Regions from separate parts of the Lacrimispora sp. YZC11 genome, predicted to be linked through region 1. Evidence: a T-box and tRNA genes for the amino acid it is inferred to sense, from the RefSeq annotation. Region 1 holds a T-box; the other regions hold tRNA genes.
What was found. A T-box is a leader RNA that pairs with one kind of tRNA and senses whether it is charged. The one in region 1 lies ahead of leuS (leucine--tRNA ligase), so its partner is inferred to be a tRNA-Leu.

Region 1 (10,970 bases):
GCTTTTAAACCGCTATAAGGTTGATATTGAATTGAACAAACCTAAATTTGCTTTCCGGGAGACCCTTCGTAAGAAAGTGGAAGTACAGGGCAAGTACAAGAAGCAGTCCGGCGGACACGGCCAGTATGGTGACGTTAAGATGACCTTTGAGCCTTCCGGAGATCTGGAGACTCCTTATGTATTTGCTGAAAGTGTATTTGGCGGGGCTGTGCCGAGAAACTATTTCCCGGCAGTTGAAAAGGGGATCGCAGAGTGCGTCTTAAAAGGACCTCTTGCCGCTTACCCGGTAGTGGGATTAAAGGCTACACTGACCGACGGTTCTTACCATCCGGTTGATTCCTCTGAGCTTGCCTTTAAGATGGCTGCAACCCTTGCTTTTAAAAAGGGATTTATGGACGCAAATCCGGTTCTGCTGGAACCCATCGCTTTCCTTAAGGTTACGGTCCCGGATAAATTTACCGGAGATGTTATGGGAGATTTAAACCGCAGAAGAGGCCGAGTTCTGGGAATGAATTCCAACCACGGTGGAAAGCAGGTCATTGAGGCGGATGTGCCTATGTCCGAACTGTTCGGCTATAATACGGACCTGCGCTCCATGACCGGAGGCATCGGAACCTATGAATATGAATTCAGCCGCTATGAACTGGCTCCAGGAGATGTTCAGAAGAGAGAAATAGAGGAGCGGGCTTCCAAGATTGACAGAGTTGAAGTTTAAATAATTGACAAAGGGAAAAAACCCCATTGCAGCACCTGCTTGTAAGGCGCCGCAATGGGGTTTTTGTATTTGCGTTTGAAAGAATAATAAGGGAAAAGAATAGTTTCTCCAAAGATTAGTACGATAAGAAGAATATGGTTTAAGAGAAATTAAGCTAATATATTAGTAGAAAATCCGACATTAATTCTGCGCATTCGACATTGTAGATATATATAATTAATGAGGGATAAAGTATAATATTTTGTGAAAATCAAACAAAAAAATAACGAAAATACTGGGATTACACCCATATACAATCTGATATTCTAGTACTAATATATTAGTATAAACGGTGATTTACTGCCGCTTAAAGGGTGGCGGAAAGCTTAAGGGGCTTTCTGCAGGTTTCTATAAACTTTATTATTTAAAGGAGGGTTCATATGAACGTCAATGTTATCATCGGGATTATCATGATTCTGTCTTTCTTAGGCATGGTGTGGTATTGTGTAAAAGGGCTGAACCTCATGGTGGGATTTGCAGTCATGGCAACTTTCTGGACAGCGCTTGCGTTGGTGGGAAATTCCATTTCACCCAATTCCGCTATGGAAGGCAAGTCGTTTATTGATGTGCTGACCTATGTATATGCGGACGGTCCGGCCGGGTATGCAAAATCAATTCTGGTCAACGTATTCTTTGGAGCGTTCTTCGGCAGAGTTCTGGTGGATACGGGAATTGCATCAACACTTATCCGTAAGGTTGTTGAGCTGGGCGGAGACAAGCCGAGGATCACCATGGGATTGTTATGTATTGTTACAGCAATTATCTTTATGTCCATGACAGGAATCGGACCTGTAATCTCCATTGCGGTTATCGTGCTTCCCATCATGCTGTCACTCGGCGTACCGGCGCCTATTGCCATGTTCAGCTTTATGGGATCCATTATGGCCGGTATCTTTGGTAATATTGTTAACTTCAAGCAGTATCAGACTATTTATGCAGGATTTAACCCAGCTGCGGAAAACTATACTTACAATGATTATTTCCAGATGGGTGTTATCTGTATGGTCGTTGCGCTGGTGGTGGTACTGATCGTAGCCAACTTATCCATGAGCAAAAAAGCGGCTCATGCCTGGGCGGCAAAATCTTTTACTGTAAGTGACAATGCTCCGGCCATTTCCTGGATTTCCGTAATTCTTCCGGTTCTGGGTGTTGTAGTCTTTCAGATCCCGATCATCCTGGGATTCTGCCTCGCAGGTATTTACGCACTTATCACTACAGGAAAGCTGAAAGGAACCTACTCCGATATCTGCCGGCTTTTTGCCAAGCTGTTTACCGATGGTTCCATTGATGTTGCTCCTATGATCGGCTTCTTGCTTACGCTGTCCATGTTCAACAACGCTGCCGCATATGCCGCACCGTATTTTACTGCTATTTTGGGAGGCTTTGTTCCAAGGAGTGCTCTTGTCCTTGCCCTTATTTTTGCAATCCTGACTCCTCTGGGCTTCTTTAGAGGTCCTTTGAACCTTGTTGGATGCGGAACCGCAATTCTGGCAGTTGTCATTGCTGCGCTTCCGAACGCACCGGTTGCATTTTTATACCCTCTGTTTGCCATAACGACCATTGCACCGCAGCATCTGGACATCACCCAGTCCTGGGTAGCCTGGGGCTTCGGCTATACAAAGGTTTCGACGAAAGATTATATGAAAATGTCCATACCCACAGGGTGGATCGTCGGTTTCATCTGCTGCATCCTTGCGTTTGTCCTTTACGGTGGTTTAATGTAAGTCAACCGGATATTCGCAATCCGCGACCCTACTTGATGAGGTTAAAATATGAAATAAATACGGAACTGGCAGGGAATGCTGCCAGTTCCCTCTTTAGAAAGGAACGGTCATATTAATGAAAAGATCAGTAAGAATGGGCATTGATGTGGGAGGTACTCATACAAAGGCGGTTGCAATTGATAATGCCACCCATGAAATTATTGGGAAGTCCTCAGTGAAGACAACCCATGACGATCCCAGAGGTGTTGCGGCAGGAGTGGTTAAGTCCTTTCAGAATTGTATGCACGAAAATCAAATCAGTCCGGAAGATGTAGTATTCGTCGCCCATTCTACAACACAGGCCACCAATGCGCTGATCGAGGGTGACGTGGCTGCTGTGGGCGTTATCGGCATGGCAAAGGGCGGCCTGGAAGGAATCCTTGCTAAAAAACAGACCAGACTTGCGGATATTGACCTGGGAAATCAAAAGAAGATTAAAATTATCAATGAATTTTTGAATATTAAAAAACTGGAGAAGTCCGTAGTGGAAAAAACCATCGGCGAGATGCAGAAAGCAGGGGCAGAGGTATTTGTTTCTTCCATGGCTTTTGGCGTAGACGACGGCGGACCGGAGCAGGAGGTTTACGAGGCGGCCAGCGAAAGAGGTGTTCCCACTACCATGGCTTCTGACATTACCAAGCTTTACGGGCTCACCAGACGGACAAGAACCGCTGCCATCAATGCCTCCATCCTTCCAAAGATGCTGGATACTGCCAATTCTACGGAGGACTCCGTAAGAGAGGCCGGGGTTTATGTACCGCTTATGATTATGAGAGGCGATGGTGGGGTGATGGAAATCTCTGAAATGAAAAAGCGCCCCGTACTGACCATGCTGTCAGGGCCTGCTGCCTCCGTTATGGGTTCTCTCATGTATCTTCGTGCATCCAACGGCGTTTATTTTGAGGTGGGAGGAACCACCACCAACATCGGTGTCATCAAAAACGGCCGTCCTGCCATTGATTATTCCATTGTTGGCGGTCATCCTACCTATATCTCCTCTCTTGATGTACGGGTTCTCGGCGTGGCCGGAGGGTCCATGGTACGGGCGAATAAACAAGGCGTTCTGGATGTAGGTCCCCGTTCCGCCCATATTGCAGGACTTGATTATTCCGTGTTTACGGATCCGGTTAAAATCAAAGGGCCAAAGGTGGAGTTCTTCTCCCCCAAACCTGGTGATCCTGCCGATTATGTCCGGATCCGGATGGAGGACGGTTCTGTGGTTACTCTTACCAATTCCTGCGCGGCTAATGTGCTTGGACTGGTAAAGCCGGAGCATTTTTCTTATGGAAATGTGGAAGCCGCCAGAAAGGCTATGAAGGCTCTGGCTGATTACTGCGGTACCACAGCAGAAGATATTGCGAAACAGATCATGGAAAAGGCCTATGCAAAAATTGAACCGGTCATACTGGAGCTGGCCGAGAAATATAAGCTGGAAAAGGATCAGATTTCCCTGGTGGGCGTAGGCGGAGGAGCTGCCTCCCTGATTATATATTTCAGCGAAAAGATGGGTGTCAAATATTCCATACCGGAAAATGCGGAGGTCATTTCCTCCATTGGCGTTGCTCTTTCCATGGTGCGGGATGTGGTGGAACGGATTATACCCTCTCCATCCAAGGACGATATCCGCGCCATTAAGAATGAGGCTTTAAACAAAGCGATTGAATCCGGAGCAACGGCGGAATCGGTAGAAATCCACATTGAGATTGATTCTCAGACCTCCAAGGTAACGGCGATTGCAACCGGATCCACAGAGGTTAAGACTGCGGATCTTTTAAAGGAATGCGATGAATCGGAAGCCAGGCATCTGGCAGCCCAGGATATGCGGATTGCAGATAAGGAAACAAAGCTTCTGGCAAGTTCGGATTACTTCTATATCTATGGGGAAAATATGGAGGACGAGTCTCCCGGTGCCATACGTATTGTTGATAAAAAGGGCTTTATTAAGGTGCAGAGAGGAAGAGGTATGTGCCGGAAGGTAAAAGCGGCAGATTGCTTAGAAGCCTTAAAGCAGCTTTGGGATGATATGGCAGTTTACCAGACGGACCTGATTATAAGGCCGGACTATTACATTTGTATGGGTGCCCGAGTCACGGATTTTGCGGCCCAGGATTTTGAACAGTTGGAATTGCTGATTGATCTGGAGGTATCATCTCTAGAGCCGGATGAAGAAATTATGATTGTAGGAGCCAACGTAAAACAGAATTAAATGTTTGGAGATTGATATGTCTGAAATGATATTGCGGGAAATGGCAGAAAGCTTGGCGCAGGTGAATGATCTGTCCTGGGGAATGTATGCATTCTCCAGGGACATCCTGCGCGACAAGGTCAGCGAAGCAGAAAAAAAGAGGATGATTGAACATGCAATCTGCTGCGGATATGAAATGGCAGATAAAGTCATGAGCAGTCTGGGAACCTGGGATCCCTGGGAACTGGCAGGAAAATTGAAGTTAAACGTGGAGTATGCGGACAGTGGGCAGATAGCAGACCGGGTGTTATTTGCCCTTTTTACACCTCCTGACCGGATACAGATCATGAAGGAACCCATAGAGCTGGCAGCTAAATGTGGGCTGCCGGAAGGTCTGCTGACGATGGAACAGATTGAAAGGCTGATCCTGGGACATGAGATTTTTCATTTCCTTGAGGAAGAGGAGGAGGGGATCTATACCAGAAGGGAAAAGGTGGTTCTGTGGAAACTATTCGGCTACAAGAGTGAATCAACCGTTAGGGCGCTATCCGAGATTGCCGGCATGTATTTTTCCAAGAAAATAAATGGATTTCTTTATTCACCATTTGCGCTTGATATACTTTTGTATTATAATTATAATTCAAACGAAGCCCTGAAGATGTACAGGGAAGTATTAAGTTATTAACAGGAGGCATTCATGGGCGGCACAGAAAACAACCAGGAAGATACCATTTATGATGTATTGAGATCCGATATACTGGATTTAAAGCTGCGTCCTGGAATGATATTCAGTATCAAGGACATAAGCGAGTCTTATGAGGTTGGAAGAACTCCGGTCAGGGATGCATTAATCAGCCTTTCCAAGGAGGGGCTCATTACATTTCTTCCCCAGCGCGGGACCATGATATCCAAGATTGATTATGATAAGGTCCGCAATGAGCGGTTTTTAAGGATTTGCGTGGAAGAAAATGTGATGTTGGAATTTATGGCAGTATGCAATTTAAAAGCGATCACCGCATTGGAGATGTCTTTAGACAGACAGGAGCAGCTTGAAAAAAAGAAAGATATCCGGTCGTTTCTGGCAGAGGATATGTATTTTCATTCCATCTTCTACGATGGAGCCAACAAGGGATACTGCAATGATATTCTGGCTGCCAACTCCGGCCATTACAGAAGAATCCGGATGTTGGCCATGGCGGACTCCGGAATTGAATCTGGGGTTGTAAAGCAGCACAGAGAAATGGTGGATGCCATCCTTGCAAAGGATTCTGAACGGCTTCACGGAGTTTTAAACCATCATCTGAACCGATTGGTCAGCAAGGAATGGCCCCTGGTATCCAAATATCCGGACTTGTTTGACCGTGAAAACAAAGAAATAAGAAGAGAACCGGATGGGCTGGGCATTGACTTTCTGGTGGATACAAAACTGAAATATCATGCATAGCCCGGATCCGGTTTAAAATAACATTTAAAGCACTGTCATCCCCAGCTCTGTGATCTCGCATCCTCCTCTGGTGCGGTTGATTTTAATGAGGCCTTCGTCGGAAAGCTCCTTTAAAATGGAACGCAGCTTTCCTTCGCTTAAATCGTTTCCTCGCCTGGCGAGCGCTTCCTTTATGCTGGAGCGGCCCATACGGGGAGAGGCGGCAATCAGGGAAGAGAGATGAGGCAAGGCGATCAAATGTATACATGATCCGTTACGGTCAAATGATATTGCGGAAACGTACCTGGAAAATCTGATTTTAGTAACGCCGATCCGGAACATGCCTGGATTTACCGTGATTTCCGGCAGGCTGCCAGACCCGGAATAATTGCGCTTTTTTCTGATTTGTGATAAACTGATACCTACTGGCAGGAGGTATGGAAATAGTGGAAGACAGAAGAAATGCATGGAAGGCGTTTTCAAGAGTGGGAATCGGATATGGGGCATTCCTTCTTGTAACGATAGTGATACAGCTTGAGTTAGGAGTCATTGCTATTGCACTGTCCCGGTTCGGAATGGAAATAACCTTTGGAAACTGGTACATGATATTTGTTTCCCTGGCTAATTATCTGGTTGGGGGAGTCATTGCCTGCCTTATTGTAAAGGATATGCCGGTTTTTTGCAGGCCCAGGGCAAAGAAAGCCGGGGCAGGAATGCTTGTTTCCGGATTCCTGGTCTGTATAAGCGCCTTGTTTTTTGGAAACCTTATGGGACAGGGTCTCATGAGCATTGTCTGTGCACTTTTGGGAAAGCCCATGGTCAACCCGGTAGAGGAAGTGATGAAAGGCTTAAACACCTGGTCGATTTTTGTCACTATGGTGGTTTTAGCCCCTGTTTGCGAAGAAATACTGTTTCGTAAGGTCCTGATTGACCGGATCCGGTTGTATGGAGATAAGGCGGCAATCCTGGTATCCAGTGTTGTCTTTGGCTTAAGCCACGGAAATTTCTACCAGTTCTTTTATGCCTTTGGGATCGGTATGGTGTTTGCCTATATTTATATTCAGACAGGAAAGCTTCGCTATACCATAATTTTTCACATGATCATCAATTTTCTTGGCTCTATTGTGGCCCTGCATATTGGAGACGATCCGCTGCTTACCGTGGGCTATTCCATATTTATGCTTGGAGCAGTTTTTGCGGGAACCATTTTGTTTATTATCAATCAAAGAAAGCTGGTATTTTATCCGGGGCCTATGGAGACCTGGGGCAAAGGAGCATTTAAGGTACTTTTTTTTAACCTTGGAATGATCTTGTTTTTCCTTCTTTCGGCTGTGACCTTCGTCATTTCGTCCGGTTAAATGAAAAGGTAAGACAATAGTAATTATAAAACCGTTCCGTCATAGGGTGAAGATAACCGGATATAAATGACAAAAAGCTTTACAGGCATTATATGGAATCCATACAATAGGGGGGAGCGCTCTGGTATTTCTTAAAATACGGTTGACACAATTCGTCAATTATGTTACATTTGTAGTTAGCAAAAATACTGTGATTAGGAATAGTAATCTGTCTGAAACATGCAGAGAGCCGGCGGGTGGTGGAAGCCGGTTGGGGATGGCAGCCGAACTGGCCTTTGAGTAGCATGCTGAAGGAAGCTAAGCTTTCTGTGTAAGCATTGCCGGTGTCCCGACCGTTAGAGCGGGCGGATATGTTTTTCCATATCCAGTGAGAGCATACGAATCTTGTATGAAATAGAGTGGTACCACGCGGTAGATCCTGCGTCTCTATGGCCGTATAAACGGTCTGAGGCGCATTTTTTATGTGCTCTTACGGCCTTTGTACGCGGACATTTAAAACAGGGAGAATCCCTTTCGCAAAAGGAGGAAATTTTGTTATGGCAGCATCCTACAACCACAGCGCCATTGAGAAAAAGTGGCGTGAAAACTGGGCAAAGAACCCCATCAATGTTGACGATGGGAAGAAAGAGAAATACTACTGTCTGGATATGTTCCCATATCCGTCAGGAAGCGGCCTTCATGTAGGCCACTGGAGAGGCTATGTAATCTCCGATGTGTGGAGCAGATATCAGATTTTAAAGGGTCATTATGTGATTCATCCCATGGGATGGGATGCCTTCGGCCTTCCGGCAGAGAATTACGCCATCAAGATGGGAGTTCATCCGGCAAAATCCACAGCGGAGAACGTGGCGAACATCAAGCGTCAGATCAATGAGATTGCAGCCGTCTATGACTGGGATATGGAGGTTAACACCACGGATCCCGGATTTTACAAATGGACCCAGTGGATTTTTGTTCAGATGTTTAAAAAGGGCCTGGCCTATGAGAAGGAGTTCCCTATCAACTGGTGCCCATCCTGTAAGACAGGACTTGCAAACGAAGAAGTGGTAAACGGCTGCTGTGAGCGCTGCGGAACCGGAGTTACAAAGAAAAACTTAAGGCAGTGGATGTTAAAAATCACAGCATACGCAGACCGTCTGTTAAATGATCTGGATAAGCTTGACTGGCCGGATAAGGTCAAGAAAATGCAGTCAGAATGGATCGGGAAATCCTATGGAGCTGAGGTTGATTTTAAGGTAGACGGAATAGAGGAGAGCATCACGGTTTATACCACCAGACCTGATACCTTATACGGGGCTACCTTTATGGTGCTTGCGCCGGAACACGCTCTTGCCGCTGGCCTCGCTACCCCGGAAAATAAAGAAGCGGTTGAGAAATATATCTACGATGCTTCCATGAAGTCAAACGTGGACCGCCTTCAGGATAAGGAAAAGACCGGCGTATTTACCGGCAGCTATGCGGTAAATCCCTTAAGCGGTGCCAAGGTTCCCATCTGGCTTTCCGATTATGTGCTTGCTGATTACGGTACCGGCGCCATCATGTGCGTGCCAGCCCATGATGACAGGGATTTTGAGTTTGCAACGAAGTTCAACATTCCGATTGTCCAGGTTATCTCAAAGGACGGCAAGGAAATCGAAAACATGACGGAAGCCTATACCGATGCCAGCGGAATCATGATCAATTCCGGTGAGTGGAACGGAATGGAATCCTCCATCCTTAAAAAAGAGGCTCCTGTAATGATCGAGTCCCGGGGCCTTGGAAAGAAAACCGTAAACTTTAAGCTTCGTGACTGGGTATTCTCCAGACAGCGCTACTGGGGAGAGCCTATTCCCATCATCCACTGTCCTCACTGCGGCAATGTCCCGGTACCGGAAGACCAGCTTCCTCTCACCCTTCCGGAGGTAGAAAGCTACCAGCCTACCGGCACGGGAGAATCTCCTCTGGCAGATATTGAAGAATGGGTGAATACCACATGCCCGGTGTGCGGCGCTCCTGCTAAGAGAGAGACCAACACCATGCCTCAGTGGGCCGGTTCCTCCTGGTATTTTCTCCGCTATGTGGACAGTCACAACGAAAACGAGCTGGTATCCAAGGAAAAAGCGAAAAAATATCTTCCGGTGGATATGTATATCGGCGGCGTGGAGCATGCCGTGCTTCATCTTTTGTATTCCCGTTTTTACACCAAGTTCTTAAACGACATCGGTGTGGTGGACTTTGATGAGCCCTTTACCAAGCTGTTTAATCAGGGTATGATCAACGGAAAGAATGGAATCAAGATGAGCAAGTCAAAGGGAAATGTGGTATCTCCTGATGATTTGGTACGTGACTATGGCTGTGATGCCCTCCGTATGTATGAGCTCTTTGTAGGGCCGCCGGAGCTGGATGCAGAGTGGGATGACAGGGGAATCGAAGGCGTCAGCCGTTTCTTACACCGCTTCTGGAATCTGGTAAAAGAAAGCAGCGATAAGAATGTGGAAGCTACCAGGGAAATGCTTCGTCTGCGCAGCAAACTGATTTTTGATATTGAACAGCGTTTCAACCAGTTTAACTTAAATACGGTAATTTCCGGATTCATGGAATATAATAATAAGTTGATCGACCTGGCTAAAAAGACCGGAGGCATAGACAAAGAGACATTAAAGGCCTTTGTGGTTTTAGTTGCTCCTTTTGCTCCTCATATCGGCGAAGAACTGTGGCAGCAGCTTGGCGGCGTGACTTCCGTATTCCATGCACAGTGGCCGGAATGCGATGAAGAGGCCATGAAGGATGACGAGATCGAGGTTGCAGTCCAGGTAAACGGTAAGACCAGAGCAGTGGCAAAGCTTCCTGTAAATGTATCAAAGGAAGAAGCCATTGAAGCAGGAAAGGCTTTAATCCCGGATAAGATAACAGGAACCATTGTTAAGGAAATCTATGTTCCTGGAAAAATTGTAAATATCGTGTGCAAATAATTGTTATCTGAGAGGTAAGCTGCAAGAAACACGTTATGCGAGTTTCTTGCAGTTGCCGCAGCAGTAGCCAACTATACATGCAAGCAGGTTTGTTTGGCTCGCTGCCTGTGCAGAATAAGGACATTATGGCAGATCCCCATTGGAATCGCCCATAATGTCCTTATTCTTATTTTGTATTGCGCTTCATAAAATTTTTGGAAAGCATCCGCATGGTATCTATTCGTTTCCGCTCGTTTGGTCCCATGTTGGCGCTCATAATGGAGATGAGAAGGTCGGTTTCTTCATCATTAAACTGAATGCCTTTTTGGCTTGCTTCCGCATTTAAGTTTAAAAGCGTTGGAACAAGCTGGTCTTTTGGGGTGGATTCTACCCGTTTTACAAATTCAGTCAGCAAGGAGAGCTTTTGCGGATTCATATTTCTTAGTCTGGGGTCTTGTTTCCAGTTGAAGTTCATAGATTATTTTTCTTCCTTTCTATGAGATATGGTAAGGGAGCCAGGGGAGGAACATGGATTAATTCATCTGCTGCATGGCGGA
Region 2 (10,970 bases), on a different contig from region 1:
AGATACCCGTACAGTGATACAAATGCAGTTAAACGGAGGAAAAAACAATGGATGATAAGATACGAATATTGTTATCAGAGGAAGAGGTAGCGGCAAGAGTAAAAGAAATAGCAGATGAGATCTGCAAGGATTATGAAGGAAAACCCCTTCATCTGATATGCATCTTAAAGGGAGGCGTTTTCTTTACCTGTGAGCTTGCAAAGCGAATCAATCTGCCGCTTACCATGGATTTCATGTCCGTATCCAGTTACGGCACCGGAACGGTGTCCAGCGGAATCGTCAAGATAACCAAAGACCTTGATGATCCCATTGAAGGAAAGGATGTATTGATTGTGGAAGATATCATTGATTCCGGCAATACCCTGGCCTATCTGATCGAGGTGTTAAAACAGAGAAATCCAAATAGCATAGAGTTGTGTACACTTCTTGATAAACCGGAACGCCGGGTGAAAGATCAGGTCAAGGTGAAATATACCTGTTTTACCGTGCCGGATCAATTTATCATTGGATATGGTCTTGACTACGATCAGATATACAGGAATTTACCATATATTGGAGTTATAGAACAGCAATAAGGAGGCAGCATGTTGAAACAACAGCAACCATTCAGAGGCTTGGGCTTTCTGCTCCTTCTGGTCATCATGCTTTTATTTGCCAGTAGGCTGCCCCAAAAGAGTGGAATCATTACCAACCAGGAGCTGATGCAGGCGATTGATAATGGGACCATAGCCTCGGCAACCATCAGGCAGAACGACCCGCCCCCAACGGGAAGGATCGAGATGACCATGACTGACAACTCGTCAAAACAGGCCAATGTATCCAATGTCATTGAGATTCAGGATCGTTTGGACCGCAATGGAATCACCTATACGGTGGATGCAGTACAAAAGGAAAATTTATTCCTGACTATTACGCTTCCATTGATTCTGACAGCGGTAGTTTTGGTTTTTCTTTTCATGCTGATGAATGCCAGGGCAGGGGCAGGAAGCGCTAATGCCAAAATGATGAATTTTGGAAGAAGCCGGGCTCATCTTGCAAAGGACGCGAATAAGGTGAACTTCAGTAAGGTGGCAGGGCTTGAAGAGGAAAAAGAGGAGTTGGAAGAAGTCGTCGATTTCTTAAAGAATCCTCAGAAGTATACCAGCGTGGGAGCTCGCATTCCCAAGGGGATTCTCCTTGTGGGACCTCCCGGAACAGGAAAGACCCTTCTCGCCAAGGCAGTGGCAGGAGAAGCCGGGGTGCCATTTTTCTCCATTTCCGGTTCCGATTTTGTGGAAATGTTTGTAGGTGTCGGCGCATCCCGTGTGAGAGACCTGTTTGAAGAAGGGAAAAAGCACGCGCCCTGTATCATATTCATCGATGAGATCGATGCGGTAGCCCGACGCAGAGGTACCGGTATGGGCGGCGGACACGACGAGAGAGAGCAGACTTTAAACCAGCTTTTAGTGGAGATGGATGGTTTCGGGATCAATGAAGGGATCATCGTTATGGCGGCCACAAACCGTGTGGATATCTTAGACCCGGCGATTCTGCGTCCCGGACGCTTTGACCGGAAGGTAGGAGTCGGAAGGCCTGATGTAAAAGGAAGAGAAGAAATTTTGAAGGTTCACTCCAAGGAGAAACCTTTGGGAGAAGATGTGGATTTAAAAAGGATCGCCCAGACAACAGCGGGATTCACCGGTGCGGATCTGGAGAACCTTATGAATGAAGCAGCTATCTATGCGGCTAAAAACAGCAAGAAATTTATCAGCCAGGCTGACGTTGACAGGGCTTTTGTAAAGGTTGGAATCGGGGCCGAGAAAAAGAGCAAGGTAATAACCGAAAAGGAAAAGAAAATTACAGCTTATCATGAAGCTGGTCATGCGATTTTATTCCACCTGCTTCCGGATGAAGGCCCGGTGCATACCATTTCCATCATTCCCACGGGAATCGGTGCTGCCGGATATACCATGCCATTGCCGGAAAATGATCATATGTTCAATACCAAAGGCAAGATGCTTCAGGATATCATGGTGGATTTAGGCGGAAGAATTGCAGAGGAAATCATTTTCGGCGATATCACCACCGGAGCCTCCCAGGACATCAAGCAGGCTACAGCCACAGCACGGGCCATGGTGACCCAGTACGGTATGTCTGATCAAGTGGGCATGATAAATTATGGTAATGACGGTGATGAAGTCTTTATTGGCCGTGATCTGGCCCATGCCAAGAGCTACGGCGGCCAGGTAGCCAATACCATTGACAACGAAGTAAAACGGATCATTGATGAGTGTTATGAAAAGGCGAAAGACATCATTATAAAGCATGAAGAGATTCTTCACGCCTGCTGTAAGCTGCTCATGGAAAAAGAAAAGATCGGCCAGCAGGAATTCGAAAGTTTGTTTTCTGCAGCAGCAGAAGGTTAAGAATCCTCGCAGGCTTAAATAGGATAGAAGCGCAGACACCGGGAAAATATCTAAGTTTCCGCCCCGGAATCTGCGCTTTTTTGTGTCTAGTGCAGGGGCGGAGAAAAAGTGCATAAAAAATCATAAGTAAAAAAATGATGTTTGTGCACACTTATTTTCACAGACATGGTATAGTAATAATCGTAAACCCCCCCAATACATTATATAGTTTTTGCTACACCCCATAAGAAACGAAATACCTTCTCCGAAAAACGGTCAGCTGCCCCGCTGACCGTTTTTTATGCCTGTTAATAAAAAAGGTAGGGTTGTATATTTTGATTCAATCGGATAAAATAGAATGTATAGATGACGAGAAAGGAAATGAAAATCATATGTGCTTCCAGGCTGAGACGTTAAATAGAGATGCGTTATTTACCGATGAGACAGAAAGTTTCCGATTCCCGGCAGAACCCGGTGTGGGGGAAGATGTGATTCTGTTTTTCCGAACGGCCAAGGATAATGTGGACCAGGTCTGTTATATCCAGGAGGGGTTAGACTATGAGACGCCCATGGAAAAGACGGAGTCTGAAGGGTTGTTTGATTATTATAAATATCAATTGACGGCAGGACATGAAAAAATCAGCTACAGCTTTAAGGTGGTTAAGGGCGGAGAAGTCTGCTATTATAACCGGCTGGGTGTTTCCGGGGATAATCCGGAAGGGTTATATTTTCGTATTGTTCCTGGTTTTACTACGCCTGACTGGGCCAAAGGGGCCGTCATGTATCAGATATATGTGGACCGGTTCTGCAATGGAGACGAGACCAATGATGCGGTGGATGGAGAGTATGTATATATTGGCCGTCCGGTATCCAAAGTACAGGACTGGGGGAAATATCCCAACCAGATGGATGTAGGGTGTTTTTACGGCGGTGATTTACAGGGGGTATGGAATCAACTGGATTATTTAAAGAGCCTTGGCGTTGACGTATTATATTTTAATCCTATTTTTGTATCGCCATCCAATCATAAGTATGACTGCCAGGATTATGATTACATTGATCCCCATTATGGCGTGATCGTTAAGGATGGGGGGCAGCCGGTGGCAACTGATGCAAAGGATAGCCGGCTTGCTGCAAAGTACATGATCCGGACGACGGATAAGGAGAATTTAGAAGCCAGCAATGAGTTTTTCGCCCGGTTTGTGGAAGAGGTGCACAAACGGGGGATGAGAGTTATTTTGGATGGAGTATTTAACCATTGCGGTTCTTTTAATAAATGGCTGGATGGCGAACGGATCTATGAGATGTCCGGAAAGTACGAGCCGGGAGCCTATGTGTCAAAGGACAGTCCGTACAGGACGTTTTTTAAATTTTACGATGAAGAAGCCTGGCCCTATAACAGTTCTTACGACGGCTGGTGGGGGCATGCAACCCTTCCTAAGCTTAATTATGAGGATTCCCAGACTTTGTATGAGTATATATTACAAATCGCCCGGAAATGGGTTTCTCCGCCCTACAATGTGGATGGATGGCGTCTTGATGTGGCGGCAGATTTGGGCCACAGCAGCGAGTACAACCATAAGTTCTGGAGAGATTTCCGGAAGGCGGTGAAGGAGGCTAATCCTGAGGCTATTGTGCTGGCAGAGCATTACGGGGACCCTTCCAGCTGGCTCCAGGGCGACCAGTGGGATACCGTCATGAATTATGACGCCTTCATGGAGCCGGTAACCTGGTTTTTGACGGGCATGGAGAAACACAGCGATGAAAGCAACCCCAGCCTGTTCGGAGATGGAGAAAGCTTTTTTAAGTCCATGAACTACCATATGAGCCGCATGATGACAGGCTCCGTCCAGGTGGCCATGAATGAGCTGTCAAACCATGACCATTCCCGCTTTATGACCAGAACCAACGGCAAGGTGGGACGGACTTCCACTCTTGGTCCGGAAGCGGCTTCCCAGGGCATTCGCAACGGGATTTTCAGGGAGGCGGTAATGATCCAGATGACCTGGCCCGGCGCTCCCACGATTTATTACGGGGACGAGGCCGGCGTCTGCGGCTGGACGGATCCTGATAACCGGAGAACTTATCCCTGGGGCAGAGAGGATTTGGAGCTGATCGAGTTTCACCGGTATATGACGGGACTTCATCACAGCATACCGGCACTGCGCCTAGGATCCTTAAAACAGCTTCTGGCCGGGAAGAACCTCATCTCCTATGGACGTTTCTGCAAGGACAGCATTTGCGCCGTGGCAGTCAATAATTTTACAGAAGAGCGGCAGGTCAGTATCCCAGTATGGCAGCTGGGAATGAAGGATGGAGAGACCATGTCCCGATACATGCTGACCTATGAAAACGGGTATAATGTAGGCAAAGTTCCCTATGAGGTGAAGGATGGCCAGGTACTTATCTCCATGCCGGGAACAAGCTCTGTTTTACTGGTGGCTGACCAGAATTAGAAAATTTATTTTTTATAAAAAAACTTGATTTTTTAATGTCCCTGTGATAAAATAACACTCGCTTGCTTAATAAAAAGCATGGGTGGGTTCCCGAGCGGCCAAAGGGGGCAGACTGTAAATCTGTTGTCGACGACTTCGAAGGTTCGAATCCTTCTCCACCCAGTCAGTACCGTTGCAGAGAACTGAAACGGTATATGAGAATGCCGGCGTGGCGGAACAGGCAGACGCACAGGACTTAAAATCCTGCGGGCTTAATCGCCCGTACCGGTTCGATTCCGGTCGCCGGCATGATAAGAAAGAGACCTTGTACTCTGATATGGAGTACAAGGTCTCTTGTTGTCTTGATATAGAAAACAGGTATATCAGCTTTTTCTGCTCCCTGCAATTTTCAAAAATTCCTCCATTGCCCGGGTGAAACGCCGCCCCGTCTTCCAATAGAAATATAAGTTCCGATGGCAAATTTCACTTTTGATCTTATAATAAACAACATTTGGATGAGAAAGAACCTGTGCAATCAGTGTGTCACTGATAAAGGATATACCCATTCCTGAACAAGTTATATTGTAAGAGGTAAGCTGCTGGTCAAGTTCAAATACAATATTTGGAGTAATGCCATGATCCTGAAGAATTTCCATAGCACGCTTCCTTGTATCGTTCTCAGGCTTCAGCATTATAAATGGTTCCTTTTCGAATAGTTTCAGCGGTACTGGCTTAATCATTTCTTCCAAAAAGGAGCCGTCAAGAATCAGCTGCACCGGAACCTGGTACTGCTCTGCTTTTCGGTTAATTTCAAAGGTTTTCGGTACAGCCAGAAGCAAATGTTCTTCCTTGTAAATACTGTTATCAAATATCCCTTTGTCCAGAGAACAATTATCAATCATCAAATCAATTCTGCCGTTTTGAAGATACGATGCCAACTCCGCTGTGCTCTCTTCAATCAACTCTACCTTAACCATTGGAAAACGTTTTGTAAATTCGCCCATTAAAGGGGGCAGTACCCATGAAGAAAAAAGGCTGCTTCCTCCTAAAATCAGCTCTCCTATTTTTAAATCTCCCCAGTCATTTACAAAATTGTAAAACTCACTCTCAATAAAGAGCATTTCCTCCACGGATTTAATATATTTTTTTCCGCACTCTGTTAGAGTCAAAGGCTTTGTACTTCTATCAAAGATCGGATATCCAATTTTAAGCTCGATTCTTTTTATTGTAGCGCTCAGCGAAGGCTGCGAAATAAAAAGCTTTTTTGCTGCTTTGGAAAAACTTTGTTCTTTGTATACCAGGTATACATAATCCATCCCCTTAAACACTATAAACCTCCTCTGCTTCAAGTTATAACTTTAGAGTTATACCAATTATACAAATATACGTATTTGATTATATTATAAATAAATTTTATAATAAATACAATACAAAACGGTATTTTACCGATTACGGAGGATTAGTCATTGGATAGCATAAATAACATAGATTACAGAGTCGAAAAGGATTCCATAGGAATGAAAGATGTGCCGGGTAATGTGTATTACGGCGTACAATCGATGCGCGCGGCAGAAAACTTTCATATCACCGGTCTCAACATTCACCCTGAAATCATTAACAGCCTTGCTTACATAAAGAAAGCAGCAGCCATAACGAACCTTGAGATCGGTCTTCTGGACAGAAAAACTGCAGAAGCGATTATTCAGGCATGTGATGAAATTCTGGCTGGACAATTCCGCAAAGACTTCATCGTTGATCCGATTCAGGGCGGAGCAGGAACTTCTCTGAATATGAACGCCAACGAAGTGATAGCAAACCGTGCGATTGAGCTTCTTGGCGGACAAAAGGGCGATTATTCCATTGTAAATCCGAATGATCATGTAAACTGTGGACAGTCCACAAATGATGTCGTTCCAAGCGCGGGGAAAATGACTTCTTTAAGGCTTCTTAAAAAACTGAAAATAGAACTTCTCCGGCTGCATCAGGCATTTTGTGAAAAAGCTGACGAATTTGACCATGTCCTGAAGATGGGACGCACCCAGATGCAGGATGCAGTCCCCATTCGATTGGGTCAGGAATTTAAGGCTTATTCAACAGCAATTATGCGTGACCTTCGCCGCATTGACAAAGCCATGGAAGAAATGTGTACTTTGAATATGGGTGGAACAGCCATAGGGACAGGTATCAATGCTGATGTAAATTATTTGAAACGTATTGTGCCTAATTTAGCGAAGGTGTCAAATATGGAATTAGTGCAGGCTGCAGATTTGATAGATGCGACACAAAATCTTGATTCTTTTGTTGCCGTATCAGGTGCTGTCAAGGCCTGCGCCGTGACATTGTCTAAAATTGCCAATGATCTTCGCCTGATGTCATCCGGACCAAGAACAGGCTTTCATGAAATCAACCTTCCTGCTAAGCAAAATGGCTCATCCATCATGCCTGGAAAAGTAAATCCGGTGATTCCTGAAGTTGTGAATCAGGTTGCCTTTAACATCATTGGGAATGATGTAACCATCACCATGGCCGTAGAAGCCGGACAATTGGAATTAAATGCATTTGAACCTATCATTTTTTATTGCATGTTCCAGTCCATTGACACTCTTGCCTATGCCGTACAGACATTTGTAGATAACTGCGTATCTGGCATTACGGCTAACGAAGCAAGATGCCGTTTCCTGGTAGATAACAGTGTCGGAATCATCACAGCGATTTGCCCGCATGTTGGGTACCAAAAGGCGGCAGATATTGCTAAGAAAGCCATGTTAAGCGGCAAACCCGTAAGAACTCTGATTCTCCAGGAGAAACTTATAGGCGAAGAAGAACTGGACCATATATTAGATCCGGTTCAAATGACAGAGCCAGGGATATCAGGGAAAAATTTATTGTTAAAGAAAAAGCTGGAAGCGTAACCGCTGTACCTATAGGGGGTGTGGATTCACAACGATATAACGCCTGACGAAACCTTGAGTTCGTCAGGCGTTTTAACTGTGTTAACTTGATTGTTCTTCTTTTGGCTGGACCTTATTAATTCCTGGTATCTGAAACCAGAACACACTGCCTTTACCTACTTGCGAATCCACTCCGTAGCTGCCTTGGTGCAGCTCAACAATTTTTTTTACAATAGACAGTCCAAGACCGGTTCCTGTGATCGCACGTTTATGCCTTTTATCAATTTTATAATATCTGTCCCAAATGTAAGACAGATTATCCTTGCCAATGCCCTCACCATGATCTTCCACTTCAATTCTGACCAGTTCGTTTATGATTTTTTGCCGAATGATAATAGTCAAATCGTTTGTGCTGTAATGAATTGCGTTCGTCAGCAAATTATAGATTGCCTGTGTTATTTTAACTTCATCCGCATTTACGAAGACCTCCTCGTCATGTTCGAAAACAAGGCTGTAATTTTCTTTTTTAACCAAGTCGGCAATTCTGCTAACGGTTTTATCAATGCTTTCAGTAATATTATAGACTGCCGTGTTTAGCTCCATTGTGCCGGTTTCCAATCGGGAGACATCAAGAATATCATTTACTAAAGAGGAAAGCCGCTGGGTTTCATCCATGATCGTCTGTGTTTCTTCCGAAGTGATTTCATCAGGGAAATCATGCATCATTTCAGCATGGCTATATATTAGAGCAAGAGGAGTTCTCAAATCATGGGAGATATTAGCCATAAGTTCGCGCCTTAACCGTTCCACCTTTGAAAGTTCCGAAGCAGAATGATTCAATGTATCCGATAATTCATGGATTTCTCTGTAGCCCTTACCTGAAAAATGAATATCATAGTTTCCAGTTGCCAGAATTTTTGCGCTCTTATTCAGTTTTTCAATCGGTTTCGAAACGGTTTTTGCAATGATAAATGCCAGAACAATGGATAAAACAAACATAATGCCAGTAACATAATACAACTGAACTTTTATCGTAGAAATCGTTGCGTTGACAGGAGATATAATTGCATAAAAAGTAAGCGAGACGGTTCTGCCATCAGACGTGACAAAATTTCTTATTTCGGTTATTGCCTGCCGCATTTGAGGTCTGTTATCAGGGTTTGGCCTGTTATCGGGATTTGGCCTGTTTGGCGGTATGAAATCATGTGACGGAGTCACAAGTATTTCCGAATCGTCGGCAAGCTGCATTATAATTTGATTGAGATTGGGATTGTCAATATTTTTTTCTATCAAAGCAATCGCGTTGTTTATTTCTTTTCTTCGAATATTTTCATACATTTTACTTAGAAATACTGTTTCAAACAGCCATAAAACAACAAGAAGCAACGCGCAGAAACCAAGTAAAAAGATAAAGATTTTCCACATTAACCGCTGTGATTTTTTCATATGCTAGCCCTCGAACCGATAACCTAATCCCCGTAAAGTAGTAATAAACTTTGCATAAGGGCCTAAGGATTTTCTCAGTAACTTCATGTGTGTATCCAGCGTCCGGTCATCGCCGTAATAATCAAATCCCCATACTTCTGTGAGAATTTTTTCGCGTGGAACAGCGATGTTTTTATTTCGAATCAAGAAGAATAGCAGATCATATTCTTTTGGGGCAAGATTTGCAAGAATGCCGTCAATTGAAACCTTATAGGCGGTCAAATCTGCTTCAAATCCCTCTTTTCGGAATATGACATGTCCATTGTCATTATCACTTGCAGCCGCGTTTTTCTGTGTTCTGCGCAGGATAGCATTTACACGCATCATGATCTCCTTAGAAGAAAAAGGCTTAACTACATAATCGTCAATGCCAACCTCAAACCCTAAAACCTTGTCATATTCCTCCCCCCGTGCTGATAGCATAATAACGGGAGTATCTAATGTTTTTCTGATTTCTTTTACCGCTGAAAAGCCATCCAGTTCCGGCATCATAATATCCATTATAATGATGTCAAAGGATTCCTTGCGGCAGGCCTCAACAGCTTCCATTCCGTCAGCTGCTTCAACAACCTCATGTCCTTCAAAGACCGCATATCTTTTAAGTACGGTTCTAAGTCCGCTTTCATCGTCACAAACCAATATTTTTGCCATAGTTTCACCACCTTGTTATCCATAATTATAGCATGAAAGCAAATGAGTAGCCAGTACAAGGGGCTGAAGGATTGCCTTCAGCCGTTTGTATTTTATCAGTAAGTTTTTTTGGCTCTCATTATGAATATGATTGCTCCGGTTAGAAGTATAAGTGATACAAATACACTCACCGCATATGTTGGATCTAATGTGTTTGCGGAGGCAGCCTTACTTTGCTGGTTAGCTGCGTTCCCGCCGGGCATCCTGTTTGTCATTTCCGCCGCCTGCGTAATTTGTTCTTCTGTCAAGCCCAATTCCAAAAGCTGTTTTTTAACCTCATCACTTATCACCCCGCCATTTTCCTGCAAGATAGGCATGGCTTTCTGGATAAGCTCCCGATCCATACCTCCCATACCACCGAAGCCGCCTTCACCCCGGTCTCCTTCACCCCGGTTGCCTCCGCCCATCATACTGCCCAATGCGGACAGATTAATACCGGAAGCATCAATTAACGCATCCTTCTCTGAATTTTGTCCATCTGTCGTTGAAGGAATGGTTCCGTTAAGCTGCCCGTCAATACTCTGAGCACGAAGGGTTCCCAGTTCAATAAAGACCGGAAGAGATGCTTCATATTCTTCGTATGTGGCAAAGGCGGAAACATCGTTTTTAACATAGTTATTGATTTTTGCGTCTAAATCCATTACAGTTTCCGCAAAAACACCGCTTACAAAATAACCATCCACGATCTGTCGCAGGTATTCATGATATTTATCCTTATATTCCGGAACTTCAAGCAATTTATTAATGAGGGGGCGGTCTTCCATGCTTACACCGCTGACTGGTGTGTCGATGGGGAAGTTTACAACGTCACTGGCGCTATCACTCTGGAATCCGCCAAAGGCAAGACCGTAATCCCAAGGCAAAACAGTAATTTTTCCATCGCGTTCATAAATGTAATAATTTTGCGCCATACCAGATGTATAGCTGTCAAGATTTACAACCACCGTATGTGCTGCCAGATAGCGAAGAATTTCGTCCACATCAAAATACTGCTCCAGATTTGTTCCTTCATTTAAGTTTTTTATTGCGGTAATAACACGCTGTTTGTCTTTATCGGAGTTCTTAAGAAATTGGGCATTGTTAAA
Region 3 (10,970 bases), on a different contig from region 1:
TTACGGAGCACGGAATCTCCCACTCTATAGGTATTATTGAGGCAGTGTATAATATACTTTCAAGGGATTTAATGGAGAGTTTATCATCAGCAGAAATATACTGCTTTATGATGTCGGCCTTATTTCATGATATGGGAATGACAACAGATGAAGAACCGGATATAGATAAAAGGAGAATGGACCACCACCTATATGCGAAAAGACCTATTATAGATTATATGTACACAAGGGCTTTAGGTATGCGAGAAGCGAAGCGTCTGGCGGACTGCATAATGTATGCTGCAGAGTCTCATGGAAAGGAAATACGTAGTCTCTATGAGGAGAAGTCGTTTACAGATAAGGATGATGTTGATGGGGAATGCATCAGGTATGGATTGATTGCTATTTTGCTCAGAATAGGTGATCTATTAGATTTAGAAGAAGGAAGAACTAATGAATTTAATTTGGAGCTGAATCCTCAGTATTATGGTGATTCGATTTCACAGGAACATCACCAGAGGCATCTGGAGGTTAAGCGTTTTCATAAGAATGACAATGCAATTGAAATTTGCATTGAAACCAAAAACCGACAAAGATATAAGATATGGAGAGGTTGGCTAGATTATCTGGATCAAGAAATTATGTATGCTAATACTCATTATCTCCCAAAACTAGATCAAGAAATTGATGGTAAAGTAATTAGATACAGGTTGCCGGAAGTAAAAGATGATTTAAAAGCGGCTGCAGGATCTGACTTCCGGGTGGAGGAAGTGAAATTTCAACTTGACGAAAAAGGTACATTGTTAGATATTATAACAAGATCTATATATACTAATGAATTTGACTATATAAGGGAACTGATACAAAATGGAATAGATGCAGTGCTTTTGAAAGAATACCAAAATTTAGTTAGGAAAATAGATGCAGTGTCTCCTAGGTGCTGGAATGTGAAAACTCTTGTCGCGGTTGCATACTCTGCAAAGGATAATATGCTTATTGTGGCTGATGATGGAATAGGCATGGATGAAGCTGAAATAAGAAACTATTTATTTCGTGCAGCAGATTCTGGTTATCGCTATAAAAAGGTAACAAGAAATTTTAAGTTTCCTTCTATTGCTAAATTCGGAATTGGATTCGTGGCATGCCTGACTAAAATGGAGCAAATGGAAGTAACAACCCAGGCGAAGGGAAAGGAAAAAATTCAGATTGCGTTGGAATCTAGTTCTATGACGGCATTTATTGAACAGGTGCAAGGCAGTGCTGAAACTGGCACAATTATTACTCTGACACCAAAGCATTCTTTTCAGTTTAGGGAGCTGTGGGAGTATTTAAAGAAAATGTTTTGCTGTCCTAGTGTTGATATTATCGTAATCGACTTGGATCAGTTGAAAGAATTGGAGAATAAGCTGGGAGTTACAAAAGAAGAGGTAGAAAAAACTAAATGGTCGGCTAATTGGTTGACTCGCCGTATTGACGGTATGGAGAATGAAAGAAATCGAATGCTTAATCCATATTTGAAAGAACAAAAGCATATCAATTCGATCTTTAATTATGTTCAAGAATTAAATTTTGGAGAGAAAGAAAAAAACGCTGTTGAAGTATGTCGTGTCAAGATGGAGGCACTTTATGAGTTAATGGACGGAAGTGAAGCAATGGACTATATAGAAAATCAGAGAAGGATATTTGAGAATCTGCAAATGGCTTTAAAGAAAAAGGAAATTCATCAAGCTAGGCTTCTCAGCGTGAAATTGAGGGATCAGTGCGCGGAAAGGATGAAAGTGTATAGTGGTCCTTGGAATCGGATTCAAAATAAGCAGATGAAAAATATTGCATCATTCAAAACCGCATATTTGAACTTATCCTCCAATTTTAATGTAATAAAAGTACAGACAGACGAAGATCACTTTGACCTAGGCCGACAAGGGATCGTGTTCGTTAGTTGTGAAATTGAAGATTATGACATGGGAATAGAATGGCAGTCAGTGCATGGATTTCTGTGTTATGAAGGGGAAATAGTAAAATACCTATCAGTTCTTTGTTTAAAAAACGATGAAGAATCACCAGAGGAGTGGGTGATTGGTTTAGATGATCCTGAGGAGGTTATGACTGAGTATAATTATATGGAAATAAACATAGAAAATGATTTATCATATATAGATGAGCAAAAAGAATGGAACGATTATTTATTTGACGTGATAGGATTTTTTGATAATGAGTTTAAAAAATACAGCATGATCCCTGAACATGCTTTAGGAGGAATGACTGAATATGAAGGAATCAACCTAATAGACAGTGAAAACTGGGTGTATTGTCCAGACCAGGTAGGACTTATTGATTTTGGGAATTCGTTAGCTTGCCAAGACGGAATTCGTGTAGATGTTCGTCCGGAGGCTATCGTGCCATTTGGTTGCTGTAAAGCTAATGTGAATTTGACCGCTTGTGCAAGACTTGAGTTGAACGTATCCCGACATGAAATCAGCCAAAACATAGACCAAGTGGAAGATTGGATGAATAAATGTGGTTATCTAATTCAGGAGAAGGTCTTGGATCAGTTGACTGGGCAGCTAAAAAAGATGGATATTAAATTTGACGAGAAGATTCTTAATGATGATAGAAGTGCGGAATCGGTTTTTGAGAAAATTTGTATGGAGAGCGCCTTTTCTTTGCTTAAAAAAAGTAATTAAATAGAAGTGATTTACTCTCTATTTTAATATAACTGGTTTAAGTATAGATATAAAATATAAAATGCAATAATAAAATCAATTAATAAATAATAATTTATATTCGGGAATATACTATTCTCTAATATGTTGTGATTAATAAGAAATAAAAATAGAATATAATAGAGAGCTTTAATCAGTTTTAGAGAGTATCTAAAAACTGATTATGGCTCTTTTTATTTGAAAATTCCAGGTTTATTTCCTGTGAATATATAGGGGAGGGACTCCTTCCTGGGTATGCTCCGAATTTATTTGCCGGCTCTGCGGAATGTGAGGCTGGAAGTAAAAAATTAAGGAGGTACAAATTTATGGACAGCACAGAAATTTTTACAAAAGAGAATGGTCTATCACATAGTTCGATAGTAGAAAATAAGGAAACTGTCTAAAGGACCGTTGCATAGTAGATTACTCATTTACCATGCAACGGTTTTTTGTATTTATTACGAATACATTACGGTTATTGTTTAATCCTTAATTTTTTATTGAATTATTAGTAAATTCCAGATTTTATATTGATTTGGTAAAAAATGTCTGATATATTAAGCACGCAACCACTAGTATCAGTTTTATAAGGGGGGAATTAATATGAAAAAGCTACATATTAGTATCTAGTATTACATGGTTTTAATGTTTCTATTACTTAAAAATTGAATCAGGGGGAGAAGTGAAATGAAAAAAAATTTAACAAAAGCAACTATTATTTTATTAGCATTTTCTATGATACTAACAAATTTTTCAATAATTGTAAGAGCAGATGAACCAAAGGCACAAGAAACACAGAAGGTGGATGCATCTACTGTTAAAAAAGAAGTAAAAGGTGCAGATGAGACAATAAAAATACCTACATTAGAAGATATAGACAATTTAATAGATTCGGCAGAAGAAGTTAAAAGTGAAGAAGATATAAATAAAATGCCTCCATTAAAGTTTTCGGTAGAATTTCCAGAAGTAAACACTAGGAGTATGATAGGGGGAAATAATTATCCAATTGTTTTAGTTCATGGCTTTATGGGCTTTGGAAGGGATGAATTATTAGGATATAAATATTGGGGTGGAGTAGTTGATCTTCAAGAAAAGTTAAATGCATCAGGACATGAGACTTATACAGCAACAGTAGGCCCATTATCTAGTAACTGGGATAGAGCTTGTGAACTTTACGCTTATATAATAGGTGGAACAGCAGATTATGGAGAAGCTCATGCAAAAAAATTTAAACATAATAGATATGGAAGGACATATCCAGGTATATATAAAAATATAAGCAATGAAAATAAAATACATTTAATAGGTCATAGTATGGGTGGACAAACCATACGTACACTTACACAGCTGTTAAGTGAAGGAAGCGAAGAGGAAATAAATTGTGGACAAGAAAATGTTTCACCATTATTTGAAGGTGGAAAACATTGGATCAATAGTGTTAGTACTATATCTACACCTAATGATGGTACAACTTTATCAGATCTAATGCCGGCAAAAGACCTAATAAGTTATACATTTGGTGTATTAGGAACAATAACTGGTAAAAACAAATTATTTAGTTCAATATATGATTTAAAATTAGATCAATGGGGATTAAAAAAGCAAAATGGAGAATCTCAGCGTGATTATATTGAAAGGGTTTTAGAAAGCAATATTTGGAATAGTACAAAAGATATAGCAACTTATGATTTATCCACAGAAGGTGCACAAGAACTCAATACATGGGTAAAAGCTCAACCAGATGTATATTATTTTTCTTGGACAACGCAAGCAACTACAGAATCTATACTTACAGGACATTCAGTAGCACAAATTGGCCCAATGAATCCTATATTTTATCCAACAGCAAACTTAATGGGAAAATATTCACGTAATCAAAAAGATCTTCCAATCATTGATAAGAAATGGTTTCCAAATGATGGGGTTGTAAATTGTATTAGTCAAGATGGGCCTAAGTTAGGTTCTAATGATGTTATTGAACAATACAATGGTGGAGTTAAAATAGGACAATGGAATGCAATGCCTAGAATCATAAATACAGATCATATGGACATAGTAGGCACATTTGGTAACGTTAAAGACTGGTATATGGATTATGCAAGCTTTTTAAGTAATTTGTCAAGATAAATAAATGGAATAATAACTTTCCATTCTGCCACTTTACACAACTAAAATAACATGCAGCGAGCAGATTTTAAAGAATTTTATCAATTTTCGTTACATTTTTATTTCTTAAATATTACGGCGGGTCCGAATACCCGCCTATAAATAGATGTAAGTTATTTAATTCTTCGTACATCTTAGAAGCCATTATTACAAATCCAAATTCGAATAATTTCATCATCTTTTATAGAAAATCCAATGGAATATCTCTCTTTATCGTAAAAGTCATCATCTATTGGATTCCCTTTTTCATCAAGTTCTGCTTGGATAAGCTTCCCGTCCTTTTCTATAAAGTCACCAGATACAATTGGTGTGGAGGCCCCCTCAATAATAAATTATGCAGTGTTGCATACGTACAGGCCACTCACCATAGGACTTTACCCGTTATATTGAGATAACCTTTTGGCTGTCTCTTTTCTTTTACGAAAACTATTCATAGAGGTGTTCATTCGCCACTTTTTTTGACATCCCAAACGACACTTATCCACAATATTGTGGAAATAATTGTGGATTGATTGTTAATGTCTGAAAATACGACATTAATCAGCAAATTATTACAGGCTTACACTCTTTAGTTATACACAAATCTGAGGACGAAGCGTTGGGAAATAGTGAATGCTGACAGATTATCGTCGGCCACTAGAATTATTTTAATCAGGTTAGGCACTGCGGTATCAGAGGTAAGCAGAGTAGAAGGTGGATAGTATTGCTTTTACACATCTTGTCTATCTGTCCCATATACTATAGTGTAGTGCGATAGGATATGAGTTAAATATATGAGCAGTTATAAATGCAAATGCAGATGTTTTAATAATTGCGACAGTGAGCGCGAGTGCGATTGCGACCGTGAACAGCGAGTGTGATTGTGACCGCGATCGTGAGTGTGAACGGTGTAAACAAGCAATAAAAGAAGCCTATTGGAGAGGTTTTAGAGACGGTTGTAGAAAAAGCAGTCGCCGGGAAGAGGAAATCGACGAATGTGAAGAGTAGTAAATGATAAATGGCATACTTTCGTTAGTTCAAGCCCGCCAAAGGTAAATTAATCAGTACTTACCTATTATAAAATAGATTAGAATAGATACATACAAATACACAATGTACTTGCAATATAGAAAGACGGTTGCTAACCGGATAAATTCGAAATTTTCTATATAAATATCGGCGGTGAATGCTATCTTCCGCAGCATTCACATCTTTTATAATGCCCCCATATAATAAAATATAAATAAATAAATGAGGTGTAAATATGGGTTGTTCATGGGGCGGCTGTAATAACAGACGTAATTGTAACTGCGGAAACAACTGGAATAATTGTTGTTGTGAAAATAGATGTAATTGCGAAGAAGAGAAAGATATGTGTGAAAAGGAAAGAAGAGAAGCTTACTGTGCAGGTTTTCGTGATGGATGCAACAGCGCTTCCCGCTGGCGCAACGATGATGATTGCTGATGCAATTAATGCAGGATAAGAGAAGTCCTGTAGAAGGCTGAGAGTTTCTGCTTTGGAATGTGCGCCGCAACAGGCGTTTGTATACCATCTTAAGGGATCAATATGTGCTCTTAATAATGTGACTGACTATAGGAAACAAGATAAAATAATAAAAGGTTTTAACGATCATTTAGCCCCGGGACGTTTGTCTTCGGGGCTATTGTGATTCCGGTGATTTCTTCAGAATTGACGATCTTACCTAAAAAAAATTCAGATAATCAATAGTTTGTTGACAAATATATAAAAAATGATTATAATTTAAGGTGATATATCGGATTTTTTGTAGAAAATAAATAAATTAAATATCAGCCTTATATCTACCCTGGATAAAGGCCGGTGAGTTCGGTCTTTGTTATGTCAGGACTAGAAAGATGGCATGATGCTGCTGCCCTTTAATTTCGGGCCATTTTTTTGCGAAAAATCGAAATACCATGAAAAGGAGAAGGAATATGAAAAGCAACTCAGAAATCAGCATGAACAATATTTACAAGCTGGATGGGCGTGTGCCCTTGGAAAAGGCCATACCATTCGGCCTACAGCATGTACTGGCTATGTTTGTAGCCAATTTAACCCCGATAGTCATTGTGACGGCAGCGGCAGGGCTGAGTGAGGGGGAGACGGCTATGTTAATCCAGAATGCCATGTTTGTTGCTGGGATAGCAACCTTAATTCAGTTGTATCCGGTATGGAAGATTGGGGCGAAGCTTCCTATCGTCATGGGGGTTAGCTTTACGTTTGTTACCATCTTAAGCTCGGTTGGCGTTAAGTATGGATATCCGGGCATATTGGGTGCCATTCTTGTTGGAGGTGCGGTTGAAGGAACTTTGGGGCTTTTCGCAAAATATTGGAGAAAACTGATTTCTCCCATTGTTTCAGCATGTGTGGTAACTTCCATTGGTTTTTCTCTTTTAACCGTTGGAGCCAGATCCTTTGGGGGTGGTTATAGTGATTCCTTTGGGTCATCAACCAACCTTCTGATAGGATTTGTGACGCTTCTCAGCAGCATTCTGTTTAACATCTTTGCCAAATCCTTCTGGAAGCAGCTTTCCATATTATTTGGTCTGGTGATGGGATACATACTTTCTGCTATACTTGGAATTGTGAATTTGTCCGGGTTATTTGCCGGTGGGTTCGTATCTTTGCCCAGGATTTTACCCTTTATTCCAGAATTCCATATAGGAGCTATTTTATCAGTTGTGGTGATATTCCTGGTTTCTGCAACCGAAACAATCGGCGATACCACGGCCATGGTGGTTTCGGGTCTTGACCGTGAGATAACGGAGAAGGAGATATCAGGTTCTCTTGCCTGTGATGGGTTTGCAAGCAGCATTTCTTCTCTGTTCGGATGCCTGCCTGTTACTTCTTTTAGTCAGAATGTGGGACTTATAGCAATGACGAAGGTTGTTAACCGTTTTACCATCATGACAGGGGCTGCCTGTATGATACTGGCAGGTTTATTTCCACCGATTGGTTCTTTTTTTGCATCTCTTCCTGAGGCCGTGCTGGGAGGTTGTACTATCATGATGTTTGGATCAATCATCATAAGCGGAGTGCAGATGCTGGCCCGGGCCGGGTTTAGCCAGAGAAATTCCATTATCAGTTCCTTGTCGCTTAGCGTGGGAATCGGATTTACCCTGATTCCTGAAATTTTTCATATATTCCCGGAAATTATTCAGGATGTATTTGCGGAAAACTGTGTGGCTGTTGTGTTTGTACTGGCTTTGGGGCTGAACCTCATACTTCCGGAAAAAATGGAAATTGAAAAACCGGCAGAGGTGATGGAGTAGGGCTTATATTCCAATAGATAACGAAAAAGCGCTGACAAAGATGCCTGCGCTTTTTCGTTATCCATAATTACATGTGCCTTATATTTCCTGGCAATAAAAAACTCCCCGAGTAGGACTTGAACCTACGACCCAACGGTTAACAGCCGTTTGCTCTACCGACTGAGCTATCGAGGAATACATGATTTATTATACCCAAAAAGAGAAATATGTCAATAGGAAAAAAAAAATATTAAAAAAATGCGGGAGATGGGACTTGAACCCACACGAGCATACACCCACAAGATCCTTAGTCTTGCCTGTCTGCCAATTCCAGCACTCCCGCACAACGAGCTTTATCTTAGCACTTAAAAGTGAAATTGTCAATATTTTTTGAAAAATATATACAAAAAAAATATTTGAAAAATTTGGAGAAATGTTGTTGACATATAAGAGCTTGTATACTATAATAACTATTGTTGTTACGACAGATAACAACGAAATGCAGAAGTGGCGGAATTGGCAGACGCGCACGGTTCAGGTCCGTGTGGTAGCAATACCTTGAGGGTTCAAGTCCCTTCTTCTGCATGAAACTATGCAGATTGTCATAGCTGCGTGGTTTTCAAAATATATATGACATGCGGGAGTGCTGGAATTGGCAGACAGGCAAGACTAAGGATCTTGTGGTTGTATGATCGTGTGGGTTCAAGTCCCATCTCCCGCATTATAATTTAAACCTAATTAGAATGTCCTGTGGAGAATACCGCAGGACATTAAGCTTTTTGGGGTTTTACCTATTTTGAGCCGAGGATTTAGTGATAATCCTCGGCTTTTTACGTTAATAAAGAGACGGGGTGATTCGCAAGGAACTATCCTGAGACTGTCATAATTTAAGAAGATGAAGTCGGTAAGAGACTAGTAGTTATAGGAGAAGCAAATAGAAACTTCGTTTTCTTACTGGTTACAAGTTCAAGTGATTTTTTAGGCACTTGATGTGCTATGTGAGTAAGAATATACATCTGAAGATGAAGACAAATCGTATGATATAACAAGGGGTAACTTAGCTGATAATGCAGGTTACCCCTTGTTTAATATTTCTTAAGATAAGGAAACTCCTATATCACTGACCCGGCAAAGAAATGTTTCAACATCCGTTTTACCGCCTCATCCCAAAGTTTCCAATCGTGTACCCCACTCCATCCTTCAAAGGTAACCTTGTAAGGCAGACTTTGAAGATGTTGGTGAAGCCGTACCGATTCAGGATAAAGATGATCCTCTTTGCCGCAGGCAATAAAAATATCAGGGCGGGAGGGGGCGTCGGCATCCCGGGAGGCCAGGAAAAAAATATCATCTTCCGGAGCAAGGTCACAATGTTCACCGAATATTCCCTGAAACTCCTGTTTATTTGGGTGGTTTTCCGGTGTTTCCGTTACATGCTTAAGAATATCCGTGACAGCGGAGATGGCTCCGCAGCCAGCATACCGGTCAGGATGAAGAAGGGCGGTTTTCAGAGCGCCATAGCCGCCCATGGACATTCCGGCAATATAACGGTCTTTTGAGTTTGTACTGATATGAAACATGGATTCGAATAAATACGGCAATTCTTCCGATATGTATGTCTGGTAGTCCAGTCCGTATTTCATGTTGATGTAAAAGCTTCGATTTACCTCCGGCATGATAATGGCGGTATTGTAGGCTTCTGCATATTGTTCCAGGCTGGTATATCGGGTCCAGACGGAATAGTTGTGTGAACGCCCGTGAAGCAGATACAGAGTCTTGACCGGCCGGTCCGTCTGACAGAAATCCTGCGGAAGGATCGCGCAGACAGAAGTGACCATGCGGATGGATTCGGCTTTCAGCTCACAATGGAGAAAGGCCATATTATTTACCTGCCTGGTACTGTTGGGTATACTCCTTGATTATCTGCTCTCCGCCTGCAGCTTTCCAGTCCTCAATGGCAGCTTTCCAGCCGTCTAAATCCAGCTCTCCGATCACATATTTGATTTTGGCATCATTGATCTGGTTTTCTAAATCGCCGCCGGTTTCCACATTGGTATCGGAGATGAACGGCAATACAACGTTGTGTACCGAATACTGGGCATTTTCATTCATGAGGCGGATAATTTTCTGGTTTAATTCCGGCTGGTTATTAGCCGTTAGGTTCTGAGTGGTATAGAAAGGAGTAATCTGGCGGATATCGTTGTATTTGCGGGCATAGATCTCGGACTGTTCCTTTGTCTGTTCCACACCGCCGTCTTTCACGGTATAAGATTCGCCTCCAATACCCCAGTTCATGCCGTCCGCCATTTCCGGGTCGCCCAATTTATCCAGAAACGCCAACAGTTTTAACAGTTCTTCTTCTGTTTTGACTGCTGTTTTTGAAAACGCCAGGCCGCCGGTATATCCCTGATAGCCGGTAATATGATAGGGGGTGTCAGGCTCTGCTTTTAACAGTTGGAAGATATCGGTCGTGGCATTGGGGAAAACGGCAGCCAGATCGGTAACGCGGGTTGCGGCGTCTTCTAAGTTTCCCAGAAACAGCATGCCGGCTGCGCCGGATGTGAAGTTTTGCATTTCATCTTTGCAGATGGGGAAGTCCTGATTAAATAAACCTTCGGAATAAGCCTGTCTGAACCATGTAAGGGATTTCGTGTAGGTATCAGAATAGAATTCAGGCATAACATTTCCATTTTCATCAATCCCCCAGGTGTTCGGTCCGCCCATATAGATGCTTAACAAGGTGGAAAAGCGGGGAAGGGCATTGTATTTTAAGGAGAAGCCATAGGTGTCGTTTTTGCCGTTCTGATCCGGATCATTGTAGGTGAATGCATAGAGAACGTCGTGAAGTTCCTCTATTGTGGCAGGCATCTCCATACC

Region 2: it encodes a tRNA-Leu, which carries the amino acid that the T-box ahead of leuS (leucine--tRNA ligase) is inferred to sense. The anticodon was not compared.
Region 3: it encodes a tRNA-Leu, which carries the amino acid that the T-box ahead of leuS (leucine--tRNA ligase) is inferred to sense. The anticodon was not compared.

Annotation. Positions count from the first base shown of each region.
Region 1 covers NZ_BAAJYQ010000006.1:29,281-40,250, reverse strand. The annotation lists gene AC27IJ_RS06435 (elongation factor G) at 1-715, shown strand, start outside; gene AC27IJ_RS06430 (citrate transporter) at 1,135-2,478, shown strand; gene AC27IJ_RS06425 (hydantoinase/oxoprolinase family protein) at 2,594-4,723, shown strand; gene AC27IJ_RS06420 (hypothetical protein) at 4,740-5,387, shown strand; gene AC27IJ_RS06415 (GntR family transcriptional regulator) at 5,400-6,146, shown strand; gene AC27IJ_RS06410 (winged-helix domain-containing protein) at 6,171-6,383, opposite strand; gene AC27IJ_RS06405 (CPBP family intramembrane glutamic endopeptidase) at 6,572-7,483, shown strand; T-box leader at 7,665-7,914, shown strand; gene leuS (leucine--tRNA ligase) at 8,020-10,434, shown strand; gene AC27IJ_RS06395 (hypothetical protein) at 10,601-10,888, opposite strand; gene AC27IJ_RS06390 (hypothetical protein) at 10,947-10,970, opposite strand, start outside.
Region 2 covers NZ_BAAJYQ010000020.1:312,346-323,315, forward strand. The annotation lists gene tilS (tRNA lysidine(34) synthetase TilS) at 1-55, shown strand, start outside; gene hpt (hypoxanthine phosphoribosyltransferase) at 48-575, shown strand; gene ftsH (ATP-dependent zinc metalloprotease FtsH) at 588-2,405, shown strand; gene AC27IJ_RS22930 (glycoside hydrolase family 13 protein) at 2,777-4,840, shown strand; tRNA gene AC27IJ_RS22935 (tRNA-Tyr) at 4,921-5,002, shown strand; tRNA gene AC27IJ_RS22940 (tRNA-Leu) at 5,043-5,128, shown strand; gene AC27IJ_RS22945 (LysR substrate-binding domain-containing protein) at 5,203-6,147, opposite strand; gene AC27IJ_RS22950 (aspartate ammonia-lyase) at 6,295-7,731, shown strand; gene AC27IJ_RS22955 (sensor histidine kinase) at 7,813-9,156, opposite strand; gene AC27IJ_RS22960 (response regulator transcription factor) at 9,160-9,846, opposite strand; gene AC27IJ_RS22965 (CotH kinase family protein) at 9,942-10,970, opposite strand, start outside.
Region 3 covers NZ_BAAJYQ010000005.1:14,571-25,540, reverse strand. The annotation lists gene AC27IJ_RS03245 (HD domain-containing protein) at 1-2,663, shown strand, start outside; gene estA (esterase EstA) at 3,369-4,808, shown strand; gene AC27IJ_RS03235 (hypothetical protein) at 6,164-6,310, shown strand; gene AC27IJ_RS03230 (uracil-xanthine permease family protein) at 6,780-8,117, shown strand; tRNA gene AC27IJ_RS03225 (tRNA-Asn) at 8,219-8,291, opposite strand; tRNA gene AC27IJ_RS03220 (tRNA-Leu) at 8,356-8,439, opposite strand; tRNA gene AC27IJ_RS03215 (tRNA-Leu) at 8,598-8,681, shown strand; tRNA gene AC27IJ_RS03210 (tRNA-Leu) at 8,734-8,817, shown strand; gene AC27IJ_RS03205 (alpha/beta hydrolase) at 9,209-9,973, opposite strand; gene AC27IJ_RS03200 (extracellular solute-binding protein) at 9,975-10,970, opposite strand, start outside.